4 regions of the Pseudoalteromonas sp. P1-7a genome follow, and region 1 is predicted to be linked to each of the others. Evidence: predicted binding sites of a transcription regulator. Region 1 holds the regulator's gene; each other region holds the start of a gene.
The links. Region 1 encodes sigma-54, which starts transcription at its own class of promoters, with help from an activator protein. Its sites were predicted from a motif close to GTTGGCACGNNNNTNGNNT; they were not measured.
Positions count from the first base shown of each region.

Region 2: the regulator sigma-54 is predicted to act here: its motif matches at 2,894-2,912, upstream of flgJ (flagellar assembly peptidoglycan hydrolase FlgJ).
Region 3: the regulator sigma-54 is predicted to act here: its motif matches at 3,417-3,435, upstream of AN389_RS17235 (DUF2726 domain-containing protein).
Region 4: the regulator sigma-54 is predicted to act here: its motif matches at 1,293-1,311, upstream of AN389_RS13070 (DUF3192 domain-containing protein).

Region 1 covers NZ_LKDU01000005.1:86,217-91,958, reverse strand. The annotation lists gene mgtE (magnesium transporter) at 1-299, opposite strand, end outside; gene AN389_RS05725 (HPr family phosphocarrier protein) at 438-710, opposite strand; gene rapZ (RNase adapter RapZ) at 751-1,596, opposite strand; gene AN389_RS05715 (PTS sugar transporter subunit IIA) at 1,616-2,068, opposite strand; gene hpf (ribosome hibernation promoting factor) at 2,073-2,360, opposite strand; gene AN389_RS05705 (RNA polymerase factor sigma-54) at 2,388-3,887, opposite strand; gene lptB (LPS export ABC transporter ATP-binding protein) at 3,957-4,682, opposite strand; gene lptA (lipopolysaccharide transport periplasmic protein LptA) at 4,679-5,227, opposite strand; gene lptC (LPS export ABC transporter periplasmic protein LptC) at 5,217-5,742, opposite strand, start outside.
Region 2 covers NZ_LKDU01000014.1:13,617-19,358, forward strand. The annotation lists gene AN389_RS10500 (flagellar basal body rod protein FlgF) at 1-194, shown strand, start outside; gene flgG (flagellar basal-body rod protein FlgG) at 216-1,004, shown strand; gene flgH (flagellar basal body L-ring protein FlgH) at 1,025-1,708, shown strand; gene AN389_RS10515 (flagellar basal body P-ring protein FlgI) at 1,720-2,814, shown strand; gene flgJ (flagellar assembly peptidoglycan hydrolase FlgJ) at 2,950-3,966, shown strand; gene flgK (flagellar hook-associated protein FlgK) at 3,968-5,742, shown strand, end outside.
Region 3 covers NZ_LKDU01000036.1:9,662-15,403, forward strand. The annotation lists gene arcB (aerobic respiration two-component sensor histidine kinase ArcB) at 1-2,212, opposite strand, end outside; gene folE2 (GTP cyclohydrolase FolE2) at 2,439-3,359, shown strand; gene AN389_RS17235 (DUF2726 domain-containing protein) at 3,475-4,068, shown strand; gene mtnN (5'-methylthioadenosine/S-adenosylhomocysteine nucleosidase) at 4,188-4,895, shown strand; gene AN389_RS17245 (regulatory signaling modulator protein AmpE) at 4,896-5,742, shown strand, end outside.
Region 4 covers NZ_LKDU01000021.1:4,820-10,561, reverse strand. The annotation lists gene AN389_RS13075 (diguanylate cyclase) at 1-776, shown strand, start outside; gene AN389_RS13070 (DUF3192 domain-containing protein) at 867-1,247, opposite strand; gene AN389_RS13065 (D-2-hydroxyacid dehydrogenase) at 1,462-2,406, opposite strand; gene AN389_RS13060 (1-acyl-sn-glycerol-3-phosphate acyltransferase) at 2,836-3,975, shown strand; gene AN389_RS13055 (DUF1289 domain-containing protein) at 4,078-4,323, shown strand; gene AN389_RS13050 (ABC transporter substrate-binding protein) at 4,339-5,037, opposite strand; gene AN389_RS13045 (DUF3283 family protein) at 5,195-5,398, shown strand; gene AN389_RS13040 (GNAT family N-acetyltransferase) at 5,400-5,742, shown strand, end outside.

The sequences.
Region 1 (5,742 bases):
TCATCGTGGCCCATATCCTCAGTGGCGGCGGCAATATGCTCAGGTTCCATTTGGGCAATGATGCCTAAACGTACATCTTCAGAGAGCTCTTCTAGCACGTCCCCTTGTACATCTGGGTCAACCAGCTGCCAAAGCATGCGTCTAATTTTATGCGGAGAGGATTCAAGTAAAAGGGCAGTATCACACGGGGCCGTTTTTGCTAGCATGCGTCTTACTTGAACAAATTGCCCACTATTAAGTGATTTAGTCACCTGTTTTAGTTGTTGCAGTGGGTAGTCTTGTTCAAACGCTTCTGGCATTGGCATCCTAATTTTTTATATACGAGGGGAGGCGATTAACCGCATTGTGATTAATCTAATTAAACACTATTCATTTACCAAGCTACACAAATCAGGGTATAAAGCAAAAATGTATGAGTAAGCTTGGTAATTAAACGTTTATTCTTGTTCGTTAAATCGCTGTGCGATTAATTGTCCGACCGCATGCAAAGCCTTTTCTGAGTCTGGGCCTTCACATACAACTTTAACTTCTTTGCCTTTACTACTTTCGAGTAGCATTAAGGCTAATACGCTATCACCAGCGGCTTCTTTATCATCTTGATGTAAGGTAATTTTAGCATCAAATTGCACAGCTAATTGCGCAAGGACCGTTGCCGCTCTGGCGTGTAAGCCTAATTTATTTTTTATTAAAAACGTGTCTTCACAACGCATAAATTACTATACCTAAACTGAACAGGTTATTATTTTAAGGTTACTTTTCTTGCTCACGGTGCCTAATTTTTACATTTGGATGTGTCATTGCAAAGCTCTCACCTATAGTTTGGGCTAAATAAACCGAGCGGTGTTGTCCACCCGTACAACCTATTGCAATAGTCAGGTAGCTGCGGTTATTGCGCTCTAAGTGTGGTAACCAAGTTTGTACAAATGTTTGAATTTGCCAAGTAAATTTTTGCACTATGCTGTGGTTTGCCAAAAAGTCTTTTACAGGTTGATCAAGACCTGTAAGCGGTTTAAGTTCAGGCTCCCAATGCGGATTTGGCAAAAAGCGAGCATCAAATACATAATCAGCTTCTTTAGGTATGCCGTGTTTAAAACCAAACGATTCAAACGTTACAATTAGTTGTTTATCTTTTTTTCCGAGTATTTTTTCGCGAATTGACTCAGCCAATTGGTGAACACTTAAATCAGTCGTATCAAGCATAAAGTCTGCGCGGGTTACAAGTACATCAAGCAGCTCTTTTTCTTTTTTTATTGCTAAGTCGAGCGGCAATGAATCGATGGATAAAGGGTGTAATCTGCGTGTTTCTGAAAAACGTTTTATGAGTGTTTGATCATCACTGTCTAAATAAAACAGAGTGGGTTTAGCAAAGTCAGGTAGGTACTCGAGAATATCGTTAAACTCGTCTTGTTCTTTGGGGATATTACGAACATCGATACTAACAGCTATTTTGTCATAGTTATCTGAAACACTACGTACTAAAGAGGGCAGCAGGTTGACCGGGATATTATCTACGCAATAATAGCCTAAATCTTCAACCACACGTAAAGCAACCGATTTACCTGAACCGGAACGGCCGCTTATGATTATTAACTCCATTTATAGCCCTTAGTATTTACTACGATTGATCAACAATTACTTGATACAGTTCTGCATCGGTTTTAGCGTTTCGCAGCTGTTTGCAAAATTCTTTATTGCTCAGTTTATCAGCTATGGTTGCTAGAGTCTTTAGGTGCTGCTGGTTATCGCCATCTGGTACGATGAGTGCAACAAAAATATCAACAGGACAGTTATCAATAGCATCAAAGTTTACAGGCTTGTCACTAACGAGTACTAACGCAAGCGGTTCTTCTACGCCACCCATTCTGCCATGCGGAATTGCGATACCGCGGCCAATACCCGTACTACCTAGTTTTTCTCTGCTAGCTAGCGCATTAAGAATATCCTGTTGCGGTAAGTAAGGGAGCTTTTCATGAGCCAGCTCACTGATAAATTCTAAAATTCTTTTTTTACTACTAAAAAGGACCGCAGCTTTGCTGCAGTCCTGGCATACTAATGTACTTAATTTCATAATATTAGTGTCTAGCAAGCTTCTCTTTATGTTTTATGACTTGACGATCGAGCTTGTCAATCAACGAGTCTATAGCAGCATACATATCTTGGTGCTCTGTTGAGGCAAATAAATCTGCGCCGCTTACATGAATAGTCGCTTCTGCTTTTTGGTTGAGTTTTTCTACATCGAGAATGACATGCACATTGCTAATATGATCTGAGTGCCTTTCTAGCTTTGCAAATTTATTATTTACATAGTCTCTAAGTGAATCAGTTACTTCTACGTGACGACCAGTTAGGTTTAGTTGCATAAGCATTTCCTCTTTGTTTTTTACGTCTTATATCAAACTCTTTCTCTGATTTGACGGTGGAATAGCTAGCGATTCACGGTATTTTGCTATTGTGCGTCTAGCTACTTTAATTCCTTGCTCTGCCAATATATCCGCAATTTTACTATCACTCAATGGTTTGGCTGAGTTTTCCGCGGCAATTAGCTTTTTAATTAAGGCACGTATTGCGGTTGACGAACATTCGCCGCCGTTTTCAGTGCTTACGTGGCTTGAGAAAAAATATTTAAGCTCAAAAATACCACGTGGCGTATGCATATATTTTTGCGTAGTAACACGCGAAATTGTTGATTCGTGCATTTCTACCATTTCAGCAACATCGTTTAAAACCATTGGTTTCATGGCTTCGGGGCCATGTTCAAAAAACGCTTGTTGCTGTTTTACAATACAGTTTGTTACTTTTAGCAGCGTGTCGTTTCTGCTTTCAAGACTTTTTATAAACCATTTAGCTTCTTGCAGATGAGAGCGAATAAACTGGCTATCTCCACTAGATTTTACGGTACGTGACATGGCCGCATACTGACTATTTACGCGTATTTTTGGCATGCTATCTGGGTTTAGCTCTACCACCCAACGGCCCTTAATTTTTTTAACTGATACATCCGGTATGACATACTCAGACTCTTCCCTTACTATTGTATCTGCAGGTTTTGGGTTGAGGGTATGTATAAGAGTCATGACCTCTTTAAGCTCGTCTTCTTTAAGCTTAGTCTTTTTCATTAATGTACGATAGTCGCGTGCCGCTAATAGATCAATGTGATCGGTTAAGATCATTTTAGTTTGTTCTATAAAAGGGGTGTCTTTATCAAACTGATTAAGCTGAATACACAAGCACTCCTGTAAGCTTCGCGCGGCTATACCTACAGGGTCGAATAATTGAATACGTTTTAAAACGGCTTCTATTTCATCCAGTTCAACCTCAACGTCGTCATCGTTTTCTTGGTTAAAGCTTTCTAAAATTTCTTCACAACTTAGCGTTAAAATACCCGAGTCATCTACAGCTTCTACAATGGCTATAGCAATAGCTTCATCAGTGGGGCTAAAAGGAGTAAGCTGAAGTTGCCACATTAAGTACTCATGTAGCGTTTCAGTAGAGGCGCCCTGATAAATAGACTCATCTTCTGGCATTGGGCCTGAAGATGCCGCAGGGGCTGCACTCATGTACTCATCCCAAGTTACATCCATCGCCATATCATCGCTAACGGTGTCTTTATTTAAAGCTTCACCACTGTCTTGCTCGTATTCACTGGTTGTATCATCAGCCGATGCGCTTACGGTTACATCATCCGTATCTGCTTTTTGTTCATTTTTTCCAGCCGACTCTTCCGTGTAATCTTGCTCTTCTACTTCTAATAGCGGGTTGCTATCCAGTGCTTCTTGTATTTCTTGCTGGAGATCCAATGTACTGAGCTGCAGCAAGCGAATCGCTTGTTGCAATTGTGGAGTCATTGTAAGTTGCTGGCCCATGCGCAGCTGTAATGATTGCCTCATGTATCTCTAACAATCCTTTTATGTTGTTATAATTAATATTAGCAGATGCTTGTAGGTGTGGCTTAAATGTTACAGCCTAAATTGCTCGCCTAAATAAACATCGCGTACAGTTTTGTCATTTAATACGTGTTCTGGGGTGCCAGATGCAATTAGCTCCCCATGAGAAACAATGTAGGCTTTTTCACAAACATCAAGGGTTTCTCTTACATTGTGATCGGTAATTAATACGCCAATGCCACGATTTTTAAGATGTTCTATTATTTTCTTTATATCTAACACTGAAATCGGATCAACACCAGCAAAAGGCTCATCCAACAAAATAAATTTAGGGTTCGCTGCGAGTGCTCTGGCTATCTCTACACGGCGGCGTTCACCACCAGAAAGCGCCATACCTTGGCTATCACGTATATGTTGAATGCTAAATTCATCAAGTAAGTTGTTAAGCGTTTCTTCTCGCGCGGCTTTATTTAGCTCTTTGCGCGTTTCTAAAATAGCCATTAAATTTTGATAAACTGTTAGCTTTCTAAATATAGATGACTCTTGCGGCAAATAGCCAATGCCTAAGCGAGCACGACTGTGCATAGGTAATAACGTGATGTCGTTATCATCAATAGATATTTTACCTTTGTCGCTAGGTACTAACCCTACAATCATGTAAAAGGTGGTGGTTTTACCTGCGCCATTAGGGCCTAATAAGCCCACTATGCTGCCGGCTTCTACCTCAAGGCCTACATTTTTTACAACTTGGCGGCCTTTATAGCTTTTTGCTAATAGTTCTGCTTTTAAGGTGCTCATGGTTGACCTTCGTTACCTGTTTTTTCTTTAATATTTGCTTCAACAGGCACTAAAATTGTGTGGACACGATCCGTTGAGTTTTCGTCTTTTTCTGCGCTAATAAGCTGCTGCTGCATATCGTAGGTAATACTTTTAGCATTAATTTTTTGACCGGCTTGCGCGACTTCGGCATCCCCAACAAGTGTTAAAAAGCGCTTTGCTACGTCGTAACGTACTTCGTTTGCACTGGCACTCATTACGGTACCATCGTCTTGTTTTTCTTCGAAGTAGGCAGGGCTGCCAGTGGCAATAAGCAGTTGTTTGTTATCCCCTAGGTCTTCACGTTTATGTACTTCGAGTCGGTCGGCTGTAATTTTGCGGTTCCCATGCACAATTTCGACGTTTTTTTCAAAAATACCTACGTTTTCTTTAAGTTGACCTTCTTGACGGTCTGCACTAATAGAAATTTGGTTTGCTGGCGGTTGAGCAGCAGGCTCAGCAGCAGAAGCGCTAAATGCCAGCATCAGCGATGGGATAATAAGTATTTTAGTGAGTTTATTGGTCATAATATATTGTTCGCGTATGGTTAATTAGTTTTATTACTTCGGTTTTTAAATCGGCTTCAAGGCCTTTACCGACAATCTTTAAATTTGGCCCAGTGACAACCACTGGCTGCTCAGAGCGCATTGTTAGCGCTTTAATGTCGACTTCGATGTTGTCGGCATTGATGTTATCTATCATGGCGTTATCAACTAAATTTTTGGCAACCACGTTGCCTTCTAAAATAAGTTGTTTATCTTCGTAAAGCGTTGCTTCGTCAGCGTTTATTCGCCATGTTTGTGTTTCGTTATATAAAGTAAAAATAGGCTTTTCAAAAAATGTAAAACCAAGTTGTTGGTACAGCTCCATTTTAGCCGCGGTAACTTTATGGCTTATTTTACCTTGCTCGTCATAGGTTGTTTGCTTAAGCTCTATAGCGGTGTAATCAGGCTTTGCAATGACTTCTGGTTCTTGCTCTGGTGCTACATTGCTTTGCGTAAAATAAGGGTACCAAAGCCAAACCATACAGCCGATGAATAAC
Region 2 (5,742 bases), on a different contig from region 1:
TACCTGGGCAAACCGTTGATACCTCTGAAAATGTAAAAGTATTAAGTGGTGCACTGGAAATGTCTAACGTTAATCCAGTTCACGAAATGGTCGATATGATCAACCACCAACGTCAATTTGAGTTACAAGTAAAACTAATGAAAACAGCTGAAGAGATTGACGAACGTCAAGAACAGTTGATGCGCATAGTTTAACTTTAAAATGAGGGCATACTTATGAATCCTGCATTGTGGATAAGTAAAACAGGGCTAGACGCTCAACAAACTGATATTTCAGTTATTTCAAATAATTTGGCGAATGCCAGTACCGTAGGTTACAAAAAGAGCCGCGCTATTTTTGAAGATTTACTGTATCAAAACATCAACCAACCTGGCGGGCGATCATCACAAGATACTGAGTTACCATCTGGCCTAATGCTTGGTGCCGGTGCAAAAGTGGTTGCTAACCAAAAAGAGTTTACGCAGGGCAATATGCTCACCACTGAAAATTCACTTGATTGGATGATCTCAGGCGAAGGCTTTTTTGAAGTGTTGCAACCTGATGGCAATATTGCCTATTCGCGTAATGGACAATTTACTACCGATGAAGACGGCCGCATTGTTACTTCAGGCGCTGGCTTTGTTGTTCAGCCCGAAATGAACGTACCGGATGATGCGCAATCAATTACGGTTTCTCAAGATGGTGAAGTATCTGTACGTGTTGCAGGGCAAGCCGATAATGTGGTGATTGGTCAGCTAACAATTAGCGACTTTATTAATCCATCTGGTCTTGAGCCAATTGGTCAAAACCTTTACACCGAAACGGCTGTTAGTGGTGCGCCTGTGCAAGGTAATCCAGGCGTAGAAGGGTTGGGTACTATTATTCAGGGCTCGCTTGAAACATCAAACGTTAATGTAACAGAAGAACTGGTAAACCTTATCGAAACACAACGTGTTTACGAAATGAATTCAAAAGTAATCTCAGCCGTTGACGAAATGATGAGCTACATCAATCAACAGTTATAATCGTGCACAAGGGGATAGTTATGCGTAAAGTTATTTTATTTGCCGCAGGCACCTTATTTTTAAGTGGCTGTGTTTCTACGCAAAATAGTGAAGTGGTTCAAGACGACCCATACTACGCACCCATGTACCCAGAGCCTGTAGCAGAGCCTGTTGTTGCAACAGGTTCGCTATTTAATACCAACACATTTAATGACCTGTATTCAGATAAAAAAGCGCTTAGAACAGGCGATATAATTACCGTTAAGCTTGAAGAGTCAACACAAGCTACAAAAGCCGCAAAAACTGAAACTGACAAAGAAACCGACGCCAGTTTGGACCCCATTATTGGATTAGGTGGCTTACCTGTAAATATAGGTGGCGACAGTATTCAGTTTGGTATTGGTAGTGATTCATCATTTACCGGTGACTCTAAATCAAATCAGTCAAACAGTTTAGTGGGTGATATTTCTGTAAATGTTATGCGTGTTTTACCCAATGGTAACTTAGTTATCCGTGGTGAAAAATGGCTAACACTTAACACTGGCGAAGAGTTTATTAGGCTCGAAGGGCTAGTTCGCCCGCAAGATGTAAGTGCCGATAACACGGTTGAGTCGAATAGAATTGCGAATGCCCGCATCCAGTATTCAGGTAAAGGGCAAACACAAGAGGCGCAAAGCCCAGGGTGGTTAACACGTTTCTTCAGTAGCTCGTTATTTCCATTTTAAAGGATAGTAGTATGAAAAACATTAAAGCGTTTATTTTGATCATACTGCTAGGCTGGCAATTTTCTGCCAGCGCGGAACGAATAAAAGATGTTTCTATGGTTGAAGGGGTCCGTGCCAACCAATTGGTTGGCTATGGTTTAGTGGTGGGGCTACCTGGCACAGGGGAGCAAAACTCTTACACGCAACAAAGTTTTAGGGGCATGCTAAACAGTTTTGGAATTACCTTACCTTCAACGCAAAGCCCTAAAATTAAAAATGTAGCTGCAGTGGCAGTTCATGCTGAGCTGCCGCCGTTCAGAAAGCCAGGGCAAACAATTGATATTACGGTTTCTTCTATTGGCAGTGCAGGGAGTTTACGTGGCGGCACATTACTACAAACTTTCTTGAAAGGGGTTGATGGTAACGTATACGCCATAGCACAAGGCAGCTTAATAGTAGGGGGTTTAGGTGCACAAGGGCTTGATGGCAGTAAAGTGGTTATTAATACCCCAACCGTCGGCCGCGTACCAAACGGAGCTACTGTTGAGCGCGAAGTTAAAAGTCCTTTTATGCAAGGCGACTACATTACTTTTAACTTAAACCGCCCTGACTTTACAACGGCAAAACGTTTAGAAGCAACAATTAACAATTTGGTAGGCCCTAATAGTGCACAAGCTATTGACGCTGCCTCAGTACGCGTTATTGCGCCACGTGATGCATCGCAACGAGTGTCTTATTTATCAACGCTTGAAAACCTAGAGTTTAAGCCTGCTGACACTTCAGCCAAAATTATTGTTAATTCACGTACGGGAACGATTGTCATTGGCAAAAATGTGAAGCTACAGCCTGCGGCAATAACCCATGGCGGTCTAACAGTCACAATTGCTGAACAGCAAAATGTAACGCAGCCTAATCCTTTAGCAGAAGGCGAAACCGTTGTTACACAGCAAAGTATTATTGACGTTAATCAAGATGATTCTCGTGCGTTTGTTTTTAACCCCGGCGTTAGCTTAGATGACTTAGTGCGTGCTATAAATGAAGTAGGCGCAGCACCTGGAGACCTAATGGCTATTTTAGAAGCGCTTAAAGAAGCGGGTGCAATTAACGGACAGCTTGTTGTTATTTAATTATTTTTTAGAATGTTTACCCTTCCAAATAAAGCTTAAGTACTCAAAAGGTACTTAAGCTTTTTACTGTTTACCTTTCTTTGGCTCAATTTTTGCATTTCTTAAAGCATTATTCATTTTTGTGTCAAAAAGCTGATGGAAACAAATCACCTCGATAAGCAAAACTTTTTTGATTTAAGTAATCTTAATACTTTACGTCAAGACGCTTTAAACAGCGGTGATGCATCTACTGATGCCTCTAAAGCGGCGCTAAAAAAAGCAGCGGCACAATTTGAAGCTATTTTTACGCAGATGCTTCTAAAAGGCATGCGTAAAGCTAACGAAGCATTTGAAGATGAAGACAGCCCGTTTAACTCTAGCGGCGTAAAGTTTTTTGAAGAAATGCACGATCAGCAGCTCTCTTCTGAGCTTTCATCAAATGGGTCTTTAGGCTTGGCTGATTTAATTGTGCAGCAGCTCTCTCCAGAGGCTGAAAACTTTATGCCTGGCTCAGTGTTAAGAACAACCAACGACTTTATCAGTGATAAACGCGCAGGCTCTGAACTACCCCACGAAGAACTGAATAATGTTGAGCAAGTAAATAAAGACGACTTAGCCCTCAGCAGCGAAGCAACAGACACTAAAACCCCAACACAGCCTGTACAGCAACCGACATTTAATAATGCTGGAGAATTTGTGAGTGCAGTGTGGGAGCATGCCAAAACAGCGGCCGAAAAAATAGGTTTAAACCCTGCAGTGATGGTCGCTCAGGCGGCCCTTGAGACTGGTTGGGGCAAGCATATTATTAATAAAAGTGACGGTAATAGCTCAAATAACCTGTTTAATATTAAATCAGATAAAAGCTGGGAAGGCGACAAAGCAAGTAAAGTAACGCTTGAATTTGAGCAAGGCACGCCTGTTAAAAAGCAAGCAAGTTTTAGAGCTTATGATTCTATAAAAGAAAGCGTAAACGACTTTGTCGATTTTTTAACGCAAAACCCACGTTACGAAGAAGCATTACAAAAAACAGCACAGCCAAACGAATTTTTAGATTCGCTACAAAAAGCAGGCTATGCAACGGACCCTAATTACGCGAGCAAAATAAAAAAAGTGCTAAATAGTAGTGAGCTTAAAAATATTGCAACAAGCGCGTTTACCCAAGGAGTGAAGTAATATGTCGTTTAGTTTATTAAATATTGCCAGTTCAGGGGTGCGTTCAAGCTCTGAACTGTTGCAAACGACCAGTAAAAACATCACCAATGTAAATACCGAAGGCTACGTACGTGAGCGCACTGAATTTACCACTATGGTAGATAACCAAGTAGGGCGCGGCGAAACATATCGGTTATTGAACGAATTTGCCCAGTCGCAGTTAAACCGCGATACGTCAAATAAATCGTTTTTTGATCAATTCGTAACAGAAGCCAACCGTGTTGATACTATTTTTTCGGAAGAGTCTAACAACTTATCAACCGGCATAAATTCATTATTTAATAACGTGCAAGAGGCGCTAAATCAGCCGTCTTCATCAGTTGCTCGTTCACTCGTAATGACCGATGCGCAAAGTTTAGTTGATCAAATGGACAGGCTCTCAGGTATTGTGCTTGAGCAACAAGGTATAGTGAATGAGCAGCTTGAGATTTTTTCTGAAGAAGCCAACTCACTCATCCAAAATATAAATACGTTAAACCAAGAAATTGCAGTCGTAAATGGTACTAATAACGCATCAGACGCGAGTTCTATTTATAACCAGCGCGACTTAGCTATTCGTGAATTATCAGAGCTCGTAGATATAGAAACACTCGATGGCCCTAATGGCGAAAAACTCGTATTTATGGGCAGCGGTGAGTCTTTAGTTATGGAAAACGGTACATTTAACTTGTTTTCTTTGTCGGGCGACCCCGATCCTAATTTTAAAGAATTGACGCTTGATGTTAATGGCGGCAAAGCCGTGCCGCTAGAAATAGATGCAAGCAAATTAAAAGGCAAAATTGGCGGCTTGCTGGCTTTTAGAGACGACATACTTGTGCCTGCACAAAACCAGATTGGCCAAATGGGATTGGCAATTGCAGATGCGTTCAACGAGCAAAATAAATTGGGTATGGATGCTAACGGTGAGCTAGGCGGTGATATTTTTACTATACCTACCGTGGGCGCTTATGCATACCAAGATAATACCGGCGGTGCCAGTTTAACTGCCACGCTTGAGGCCGGTAAGGGCAGTGAACTGCCTGCCAGCGACTTTATTGTTACTTATACCGCTAATGCAAATGAAGTGAGCATTCAGCCCGTTGATAATAAAGGGGAGCCGATAGGCAGCGCTTCTTTAGCAACGATACCGCCATCTGGTGTCATCGACTCAGACGACATTACAAGTGGGGAGTCGTTTGGTTTACAAATTAATGTAGCAGGTACAGGTAATACCGGTGATCAGTTTCAAATTAAACTTAACTCTGAAGCGGCAAACAGTATTTCCCTTGCGACAAGCCGCGGTGAAGACTTAGCTCTGGCATCGCCTATTCGTACAGCTAACAGTATAGATAATGTAGGCACTGCCACTATTTCAGCTGGAGAAGTAACAAGCGTTACATCGGGTGGCTTTACCACCGCCCCTAGTTTAGCCAATGGTGATATCACTCTTGTTAAAACGGGCGCTGCAAATGAATACCAAATTACAGATGCAAATGGCACCACAACCTTTACTATAACGCCACCGGCAGAGGGTATACTGGCTCAGGCTGGTGCACCTTATAGCAACTATGGCTTTGACTTTGACATTGAAGGCACGCCAGCCACTGGAGACACTTTCACCCTTGAATTTAACGAAGGCGGCTTTGATGATAACCGCAATGGTTTAAAGCTCGCTGATTTACAAAATGGCGAATTAGTGCGTAAAAATGTAGTGACAACAGCAGCAGCTGATAATCACGACACATTTAATCAAGCCTA
Region 3 (5,742 bases), on a different contig from region 1:
CACCGTGTTCCATCTTTTTAGCATGTAACTGTACGTCGTTTAATCCTACAGAGCCCGCAGCGCCTTTAAGCTTATGCGCCACCGATTTGTACTCTTCCCTGTCGTTTTCATTTAACGCGCTTTGCAGCTCTTGCTGATATTGCGGGTTTAGTTTTTCAAACAAACCACTGCTGCGCTTAAATACTTCAAGCCCCATAGAGTTTACAAAGTCTTCAATGGTTTCAACATCAAGCACACCTGCATTAATGCCCTCAAGCGCTTCTTTACTTACCGTTAGCAGCGGTTTGTCTGATTCACTTTGTTGAATATCAAACAAATCAGCCAGCATTTTATCAAGCTTTATTGTATTAATGGGTTTAGCAAGCGCCCCTTGCACCGAAATACCTTCTAAGTCTTCTTCGGCGCTACGTACATTCGCTGTAAGCGCAACGATAGGTAGTTTATCAAAATGGCTATCGGCACGTATTTGTCTTGCCACCTCATCACCATTTATATCGGGCAGTTGCATATCAAGTAGTACTAAATCTAGCTCGTCTTCGGTTTCTACAAACGAGAGTGCATCTTCACCTGTTTCGGCCCAAATCACTTCATGGCCGCGCTGCTCTAACAGGTTAGTCGCAATTTCAGCATTTAATGGCACATCCTCTACAAGTAAAATATATAAACCTCTACCTGCATAGCTTTGTTCGGTAGGCGCTACACATAAGCTAAGCGGTATGTGTACTGTAAAGCAGCTGCCTTCACCTTCTGTACTGGTTACCGAAATAGTGCCTTTCATTGCACTGACCAACGCTTTGGTTACGGCTAAACCAATGCCTGAGCCAATCGCGTTTTTACCGCTTAAATCTGGGGCTTTGTAGTACATATCAAATATGCGCGAGAGTTGATCCTCTGGGATCCCCTGCCCTGTGTCTGATATTTTAAGTTCAAGCCACGGTCCATCGTTACGCTCTTCTCGGCTACATGTGAGTTTTACCTCGCCATGCTGGGTAAACTTAACGGCATTATTAATTAAGTTCCATACCACTTGGCGTAAACGCGTTGGGTCTAGGAGTGCATAAACATCTAATGTGCCATTTCGCTCAATTGAAAATTCAAGCTCTTTTTGTTCAGCAATTAAACCTGCAAAGTTCACTACATCGTTAATAAAGTCTGAAACGTTAATAGAGTCGGTTGCTATATCTAACTGCTCTCGGTCTATTTTATCTAAATCTATAATATCGTTAAAAATATTACCTAAGGTTTCAGCGCTCGAAAACACCGTATTACACCAACTGCGTTGCTGCTTATTAAGCTCTGTATCAAGCAGCATGCGGGTTAAACCTACAATGCCATTTAATGGCGTGCGCAGCTCATGGCTAAGCGTTGCTATAAACTTACCTTTATCTTTATAGGCTGTTTCAAGCGCTTGTGCTGCTTCTTTACGGCTAGTTATATCACGCCCGAACGCCAATAAACCTATGTAGTCCCCTTGATCGTTTATAAAGGGTAATTTACGCAGCTCAAACCAACGGTTTTCACCATTTACCATGTATTCAACATCAATTGTCAGCGCTTGATGCGTTTGTTCTACTTTCTTATCCGTTCTGAGTACTTCTGCTAAAAAGTAGCTTGGAAAAATCTGCTCTACGGTTTTACCAATTAATTCAGCGCTGGTTTTGCCCATAACCTCTTCAAACATTTTATTACAGCCGGCAAACACACCATTGTTATCTCGGTAATAAAATAAATCAGGGGAGGAGTCGACAATAGAGCGAAGAAGCATGCCTTGTTGAGCAAGTTCTTGTTGAGTTTTTTTACGCTCCGCGATTTCACGGCGTAGCTCTTCAATAGCGCGATGCTTGGCATGAAACGCCATTTTTCGCTCATCTATTTCAATATTAAGGCGGTTAATATTATCTTTTAATGTTTGGTTTAATAGTTTTTCTTGTTTGGTGGCGCTGTCTAAATAAGCATATGAGGCATCTAATTGTCTAATCGAGTTGAGTAAAATACTGATCATAAAAGGAGATACAACCGCAGTAAAAAATACCACTGCTAAAATATCAACTAAATTAACCTCACCGAGTGCCACATAATAAAACATACTCGACAATATAAGCGACACGCCTAATAAAAGCGCGTAGCACATTGCCGCGGTTTTTAACTCACCAAAGCGAGTTATTAAACTAGAAAGTACTCGAGCCCAAGGGCTCAAAGAAGAATCGGTCATAGGTCAGTGTATCTCGTTACTAGGCATAAATAAAAAGTGCCTATTAATAGTCAAACGCATTTTGCAGCAGATTTTAGCATTTTTCTATTAGCTATATTCATGTTGTGCGACAAAAACAGAAAATTTTCATGTTTACTTTTGCCTACTCGTTAAACTCATCATTTCAGCAATAAATTATTTAGTGTAAAATGCTGCGCTTTATTATGACCAATAACGAGTAGCGCACATGCAAACCAATATGCCCGATATAGCTGATACGGCTCCCGCCTTACAAACAGGTAAGTTAGACTGGGTTGGTATGGGCGAAATAGAACTGCCATTTATTTTTGAATCGAAAGATTTAGCACCCGTTACCGTTAATGCAAAAGCGCGTGCCTTTGTTAATTTGCATAAAGAAGACGCTAAAGGCATTCATATGTCGCGTCTATTTTTGGCGCTTGATTTACTCTCAACAGAGCAACAAGTTAACCCACACACTTTAGCTCAAGCACTCGATACTTTTATTACCAGCCATAAAGGGTTAAGTGACAAAGCCCAAATAGAATTTAAATTTGAGTTACCACTGCGTCGTAAGTCGTTATTAAGTGGTAAAGCAGGTTGGAAAAGCTACCCAATTACCCTAACCAGTACCATTGAAAATAGCGTAATTAATTTTGAGCTAAGCGTTGATGTAACTTATTCATCTACTTGCCCGTGCTCTGCAGCACTTGCTCGCCAACTCATTCAAAATGCGTTTAGCGAAAAATTTAACCAAGAAACATTGAATCAAAAAGACGTTTTAGCATGGCTAGGCACAACGCAGGGTATTGTGGCAACGCCTCACTCACAGCGTTCGATTGCCAACGTTAAAGTAAAGCTAAATAACACGATTAGTGAATTTGATGTAGTCAATTTAATTGATACATTAGAAGCTGAGCTAAAAACACCTGTACAAGCGGCAGTAAAACGCGAAGATGAGCAAGAGTTTGCCCGCCTTAACGGTCAAAATTTAATGTTTTGTGAAGACGCTGCTCGGAAAATTAAAGCGGTACTTGAGCATAATAATTATAGTGATTACTGGCTGCAAATTAATCACTATGAATCACTTCATGCGCATGATGCGGTTGCTATTGCCGTCAAAGGTATTGAAGGCGGCTACAAAGCCTAATATCAGCGCTGTATTAATACTAAATACATACGGTAATTAACGCATAACACCAAATTTTTAGGCACGTAAATTGCTTTGTTTGAGCAGTGTCAATTTGTTGTTATGGAGTTACCGTATGGAATTCGCTTTATTATCAATTTTAGTATTAGTGGTTGGGGCCTCCGTGGTTGCGTCAAAATTTAATGATGATGGCGGAAACCCGTATCCTTTTACCCGCAAACAAACCGTGTTTACACAGGTTGAGGGGGCATTTTTAAATCTTTTAGAGCGTGCGGTAGGCGATCAATATAAAATTGTAAGCCGCGTCAAACTTATCGATGTCATCGACTGTAAGCAAGGGCTATCTGCTAAATCAAAACGTGCAGCCTTAGCTAAAGCTAAAAATAAACAACTCGATTTTGTGCTGGTCGATAAAGAAAAAATGACGATAGTGGCTGCAGTCGATTTAGTTAATAATGCCAACAAAGATGGCCACAAAGCTCAGCGCGACTGGTTTGTAAACGGTGCTCTAGAGTCAGCAGGCATTCCACATATTCGTATGAAAGTAAAATCAGGCTACCGGCCTTCTGAGGTGCGCGATGCAATTATGTTTAAAATAGGCAAACCTGCCGTGCAATCGGCTCGCCCAACTCGTAATCGCGTCAGCAAACCTGCGGTATTGTCACCTTCTCAGGCTAAAGCGCAAACCACTGCCTTAGCCGAAATTTAAAATAGAATTAAATACTCTCCTAAAAGTATTTAAAGCGAGCCGTAAAACAGCTCGCTTTTTTGTTTTTTATTGCTAACTTCACGTATAATCTACGTATTCAAACTCAGGAATCAAACACTATGAATGTCGGTATTATTGGCGCAATGGAGCCAGAAGTTAAAATTTTACGTGAAGCAATGCAAAACCCACAAGTGCTAACTAAAGCAGGGTTTACTTTTTACACAGGCGAATTGGCTGGTAACACAGTAACGCTTGTGCAATCGGGTATTGGTAAAGTCGCATCAACTATTGCAACCACGTTATTAATTGATAACTTTAATCCTGATTGTGTTATTAACACAGGCTCTGCCGGTGGCTTTGATCCCTCACTAAGTGTTGGCGATGTTGTTATTTCTTCAGAAGTACGTCATCACGATGTAGATGTAACTGCTTTTGGCTACGAAATTGGCCAAGTTCCACAAATGCCTGCAGGCTTTGCCGCACACCCAAAACTTGTTGAAGCTGCCGAGCAGACCATTGCCCAAATCAGCGAAGTAAAAACCTTAGTAGGCTTAATTTGTACCGGTGATTCATTTATGTGTGACCCTGTGCGTATTGATAAAGCTCGTAGCGACTTTCCAACAATGCTAGCTGTAGAAATGGAAGGTGCATCTATTGCACAAACATGTTTTGCGCTTAATACCCCATTTGTTGTTATTCGTTCTATGTCTGACATTGCTGGAAAAGAGTCACCGCAGTCGTTTGAAGAATACCTAGAAACAGCATCAATCAACTCATCAAAAATGGTTGTTGCACTATTAGAAAAACTAACAAAAGTTACACTGTAAATGCTAAGCAATATTGTTCAAAACCATTTGGACTTTATTGCCTTTTTTGTAGCGCTCCTTGCTGAGCGCTTTTTCCCGTTAAAAAGCTGGTATCACCCTAATACAGTATTAACCGCTGTTTTTAGTGCGATAGGAAAACGGGTTTATAAACCACATGAGCCTAAAAACTACCTTTATTTAGCCGCCACTCTTGCCAGTACATTAGTTTTAAGCGTTATTCTTATTATTATTGTATTACTGCTTGAATTTGCCTTTTACCCTGAACTGCTCGCAGGTCTTATTTTATATTTGTGCCTTGAAAGCAAAGCGATTGAGAAAAAAGCCCTGCGTGTTGCCAAGCTCGTAAAACAAAACCAAAAATCTACCGCGCGAGAACTTGTAAAGCCGCTGCTTGCCCGAGAGGTTAATAAGCTCTCAGCGCCAGGTATCATGAAAGCCTTAATTGAAAGCTTAATTTTACGCACAGCTCGCAATTACTTTACCGTTATATTTATATTTTTATTGCTTGGGCCAATTAGCGCTTTAGCGTATCGGCTCCTCACTTTAATACAACACGCGTGGCGCGCCGATATATCACCTAACAGCCATTTTTTAAAACCGCTTAAAATACTTTTGTTTGTAATCGAATTTATCCCCGTACGCATACTTGCACTAACCATTGCCGCAAGCAAAGCCAGTAAACAAAGTATGCATTACATAAAGCACTATGGCAGACATTTTTATCAAACAAATACAGGGTGGATTTTAAGTGTGTGCTCCGCCTCTATGGGCGTACAGCTAGGCGGCCCTGCAGTTTATTTTGGTAAGCGCTTTAATAAAATGCGAATTGGTACTGATAGACTGCCAT
Region 4 (5,742 bases), on a different contig from region 1:
AATTAAATCAGGTCGATTTAATTATTTTAGATGTGGTAATGCCAGGCATTGATGGTTACGAAGTGCTTGTGCAGCTTAAAGAAAACCCTATTACGCAATCTATCCCTATCGTGTTTATATCGGCTAATAATAGCCACACCGATGAAGCCAAAGGCCTTGAGTTAGGTGCAATGGATTACATCACTAAGCCCTTTAATGCATCTATAGTAAAAGTGAGAGTTCGTAATCAATTACTTATTAAGCAAAAAAATGATTTGCTTGAGATGCTTGCCTCCATTGATGGCTTAACAGAAATACCCAACAGGCGTTATTTAGACGAAAACCTCTCTCGCGAATGGCGCAGAAGCAAACGTAATGGCTCATGCTTATCTGTTTTATTAATGGATATCGATCACTTTAAACGCTATAACGACTGCTATGGACATCGTGCTGGTGATGAGTGTTTAAAGCAGGTTGCGCAAGCCTTAGCAGCGCAATGTGAGCGTAGTACTGACTTTATAGCGCGTTACGGGGGGGAAGAGTTTGCAGCGGTCTTACCCGATGTTAATAAACAACAGGCATTAGCCTTTGCACAAAAGCTAAGAAAAGCGGTAAACAATTTAAATATAGAGCACAAAGCATCTTTAAATGCAGATCATATTACAATTAGTATTGGTATTGCGAGTATGGAAAACGGCAACGCCAGTGCCGAGCAGGCTTTACTTGAACAAGCTGACCTAGGGCTATATGCCGCAAAAGATGCAGGTCGTGATCAGGTGGTTGCGCTTAACTTGTAATATGGCTGTGTTTTCACAAAGCCTTGTTTAAATCGGCCCCACACATTATGTTATTACCGAGCGGGGCAACTATATTTTACTAGCACGTTGTTATTTGGTGATCATACCCAGCGCGCTTTCACCAATACCCACCAGTTTATCATTTTTAAACACCAACGGTGTGCACTCATCTTTTGTTGTTTTTCCATCAGAGTGAATACTATGCGTCATGTAATAAAGTACCTGATACACATCACCGTCTTTTTTTAACAGTTCGGTAAAGCTTGGCGTTTTTAATTGTGCTAAAACAGATTGGTAGCTGCTATCCATTTTTAGATCGGCAATTGCTTCGCGGTTTTTTTTATGATGCTGTTGCCAACTTGATGAGTCATTCCCTGCCCAGTGCGTTTCTGCTTCGCCATCTGATACGGCAATAACACAACCGGTTAGAAACGGGGCAATAAGTGCTGCAGCTAAAAGTGATTTTTTCATTGTTATAGTCCTTGATGAGTTTTAATTTAATTATTTACTCATTCAAGGCAAGTAGTAGGCCAATATAACAAAGATTTAAAATTCAATAGCTTATGATTTTGTGACTATTTTTAAATGATGAATTATAAAAATCATTAGTAAAAACAGCCACTTTTTAGTTTTTTTAACGATTAGGCTAATTTAGGTCAATTAAATATAGTATAGCCAAAATACGTTACACTAAACGATTACGAGATTCACCGTTAGTAAAGGCTGCTATGTTTAAGCTCACCTCATTAATTAAGCGTACGATTGACTCTGTGCTTGCCCAGGCTATGTGAGGGGTAAGCAGCAAGTTTTCGCCGGTGTAATTTGCTAGTGGGTTGGTGAGCTCTGCTGGCTCTTTTGTTAGTACATCAACGCCTGCTCCAGCAATTAAATTTTGCTCAAGCGCTGTTACTAGGTCGGCTTCGTTTATAATGCCACCGCGGGCGGTATTAATAATAATACTGCTGGGTTTCATCATTTTTAGCTCATCTAACGAAATTAAATCGCGTGTCTCATCAGTTAGCGGGCAGTGCACGCTAATTATATCAGCGGTTTTTAATACTTCTTCGAAAGGTGTGCGGTCTTTCCTACAAGGCGCACCTTTACGCTCTGCCACCACTACATTTGCGCCAAATGCTTGTGCTACTGTGGCTACACCTTTACCCAGCGTGCCGCCACCTATAATGGCAAATGTTTTACCTTGTAAATCATTAAAGCTGTAGTCTAATCTGCAAAACATTTCGCTTTTTTGCCATGCACCTTGCTGACAATCGCGTTGATAGCGATGCGTATTACCTAATAAATTAGTTACCAACGAAAACGTGTGCTGTACAACCGAAGGGGTTGAGTAGCCTGCTACGTTGGTAACGGCAATACCAAATTCTTCAGCGGCGTTTAAATCAACATTATTAGTGCCTGTTGCACTTACGCATATAAGCTTAAGTGTTTTAAGTTGGCTTATCGTATCGCGATTTAGCACAACCTTGTTGGTAATAAGGACGTCCGCGCCTTGGCTGTGAGCAACAACTTGCTCAGGTGAGGTAAGTTCGTAAGTCGTTAGCTCACCTAGTTCTTCAATGCAAGTTAACGAGGTTTTAGCTAAAGTAGCGTTATCGAGAATGGTGATTTTCATTGTGTGTCCTATCTAAATGCGTACCGTAAAATGACAAGAGTGTTTAAGGTACTACGAATACACACTTATGTTAATGCTATTACTACCAAATGCTTAGTACAAAAAGTCAGGCTATTGATAAAAGTCTAAATTGGCTGGTCTGCCCACTCAAATATAAATAACATGATATTTTAGCGGGCTATATCGCTGGGGCCTGTTTTTATTTTGAGGTTGAACTTACTTACCCATGAAAGGTCAGCAAGCCTTATTAAAGTTGATAAGACTAAAAAACAATGCACCAACTTCTTTTTGCGTGGTCATAAACTGAAATGGCTCGCAAATAAGCATAACCAATTGGCTATTTCTTATTTAAGAGTGGCTGAGTTATAATCAAAATTATATATAAACGGTACGTTTTGCGTGCCGTTTTTTAACATTGTAGATGCAGTAATGAGTGAATTAGAAGATAAGTACGCAGACATAAGACCTTACAACGACGACGAAGTTGCGGCCTCGCTAGCGCGTTTAATTAACGATAATGCGTTTATTGATGTAATAGCAAAGTACAACTTGCCGCGCTTTATATCGGCTATACCTTTTATTGCTCGCGCACTGGTGAGAAGCCAGTTACGAAAAAAATGGGGTAAATTTACGAGCGTTGAAGATGTGCAAAACGAAGTTGCAGAGTATTTAGATAAACTTATAAAACGCACTACCTCAAAAGTCACCTTTTCGGGTTTAGATAAATTAGACCCACAGCAGGCGTATTTATTTATATCAAACCATCGCGACATAGTGCTGGATCCTGCACTAGTGAACTGGGGGTTGTATCAGCACAATATGAAGACGGTGCGCATAGCAATTGGCGATAATTTATTGCAAATACCCTATATCACCGAGCTGATGCGTTTAAATAAAAGCTTTATCGTTAAGCGCTCAGCCAAAGCACCTAAAGAGATGCTTAAGGCGCTTACGCAGTTATCATCATATATTTATGACTCGTTAGCGGCAGGAAACTCTATTTGGATTGCCCAAAAAGAAGGCCGTGCAAAAGATGGATTTGATCAAACAGATCCTGCGCTTCTAAAAATGCTGCAACTGAATGGCCGTAAACAAAAGAAAGAGTTTGGTGAGTACATTAAAGAGTTAAAAATTGTTCCGGTGTCTATTTCTTACCAGTATGAGCCTTGTGCAATTTCTAAAGCAAAAGAGCTTTACCATAAACAGCAACATGGTGAATACGTAAAATCAGCTGGCGAAGACATTGCAAGTATTGTTGAAGGGTTTAGCTCTGCCAAAGGGCATGTACACTTAGCTTTTGGAGAGCCAGTGCAAAGCGGCTGCGATGATGCCGATGAGCTAGCGCAAACAATTGATAAGCACATTGTTGAGTCTTTTTACTTACACCCAGGTAATTACATTGCCGGTGGTTGCAAGCAAGCAGTAATTAATGAGCCGGATACCGCCACCTTTGAGCAGCGTTTAGCCTTGGTGCCTGAAGAGCTAAAGCCACTTGTTTTAGCCATGTATGCAAAGCCATTTCAACGTAAAGCTGAAATCACAAACAAAGCATGTAAGGAAAGCCATTAGGCAGCTTCGTTGGCGTAAAAAAAGCAGCGTAAACGCTGCTTTTTTTTTGTACATAAATAACGCTATACTCGTACAAAGTAATTAATCTACTTAGGGGGCACAATGCAACAAATTGAAATATTTGATATTCCAAGCCCCTGTAAAAGTATTTGCCAAGTAAATAACCGAGGCTATTGTAAAGGTTGCTACCGAAGCCGGGATGAGCGCTTTAATTGGAACACATTAACCAACGCGCAAAAAAAGAAAGTACTTAGCTTATGCCAGCAGCGCTACAAACGGTATTTGCAAAAGCGCCAAGCAGCCCAATCTCAAACTACTTTGGACAAACAACAAGGCTTTGAATTTTAAACCTAGTGTGACTTATTAATATTTTAAATTATACTTTGCACGCAACGCGCGAGTAGTACCGTTATTGTGCAATTTATTTAAAGCATTCAATAATTTACTTACCAAAGCCGCGTGCTTTTTATGTACATAATGATAGAGCGAAAACGTACTTAGCAGCTGGGTTTGCATGCACGTCTCAGGCAGGGCAAAGTTATCGGCTTTAAGTACAAAATCGAGCATAATTACCCCCTCAACTTTATGTTGGGCTAGTAGGTTAAGTTGGGTTGTAATATTTTTTACTTCAATAATATTGCCGTTAAATTTTTGCTCTTTCAAATAATGGTTTTGAACCGGATAACCCGACAAAACCGCAATACTATCGAGCTTATCGAGAGTATTGGGTTGGCAGTTTTTAAATAGCAAAAGCTTATAGTCAAACAGCGGATAGTTAATTCTAATTAGGTTTTGATTATCTGCTTCTATGCTTATGTCACGCCCAAGTTGGCCGTCTAACACCCCATTATTGGCTGCTAATAATGCATTTTGGCGATTAAAATCAATTATGTGTACTTCGTAGTTAAGTTCTTTATAGGCTAATGTGAGTAAAGCGAGCGCATAGCTTGCTTGAGCTGAGTCGGCGGGGCGGTTAAATATAACGCTATTGTGATTGGCGAGTGTGATTTTACTAAAAAATAAAACGACTAATAAAAACAAAGCATTGGGTTGTATCTGCAAGATTACTTCCGTTTAAAATGGGGATAGGGACAAATGATCGTCGCAAATAATAACAAAATAGTCTGCTTTTTGCCCATGTTTGTTGCTTTTTAAACAGTAAATAGTATCAAATATACGTATAATAAATGCGGATAATTAACCGTACTTAGGAGTGGTTGTGAGTTTTAACTTATGTGCTTTACCTCGAGAGCAAAAATACCAGATTCAATTAGATTACGAGGCATCATTTTGGGCTTATCAAATTAAACGTAATAAAAAAACACGTGAACAAGTTTACAACACCATTCATAGCCGCCCGGTGGCTGAGCAAGCATTTTTAAAGCAACAGTTTGAGCAGTATTTGGCGTTAATGCTAAGCTAGTATGTACACAGTACAAATATTAGACGCACTTAAAACTCCATTAGTTAATAAGTTTTATGCACAGTATAGCGTAAGAGGGCGTGCCAATAAGCAAGATCAGGTTTGGGTTGTTTACAAAGGAATGCACATAGTTGCGGCGTGTCGGATTCAAAATAAACACGACTTCTTATTTTTATCGACCGTATTTGTTGCCCCTCAGCATCGTAGTAAAGGGCTGGCAACACAACTTGTAAGTGCTGCAGTAAAACACCAGCCCCTACCACTTTACACCTTTGCTTATAAAAGTATTACAGCTTTATATATGGGCCTTGGTTTTAACCAGGTATTAACATATACTCCTGGTT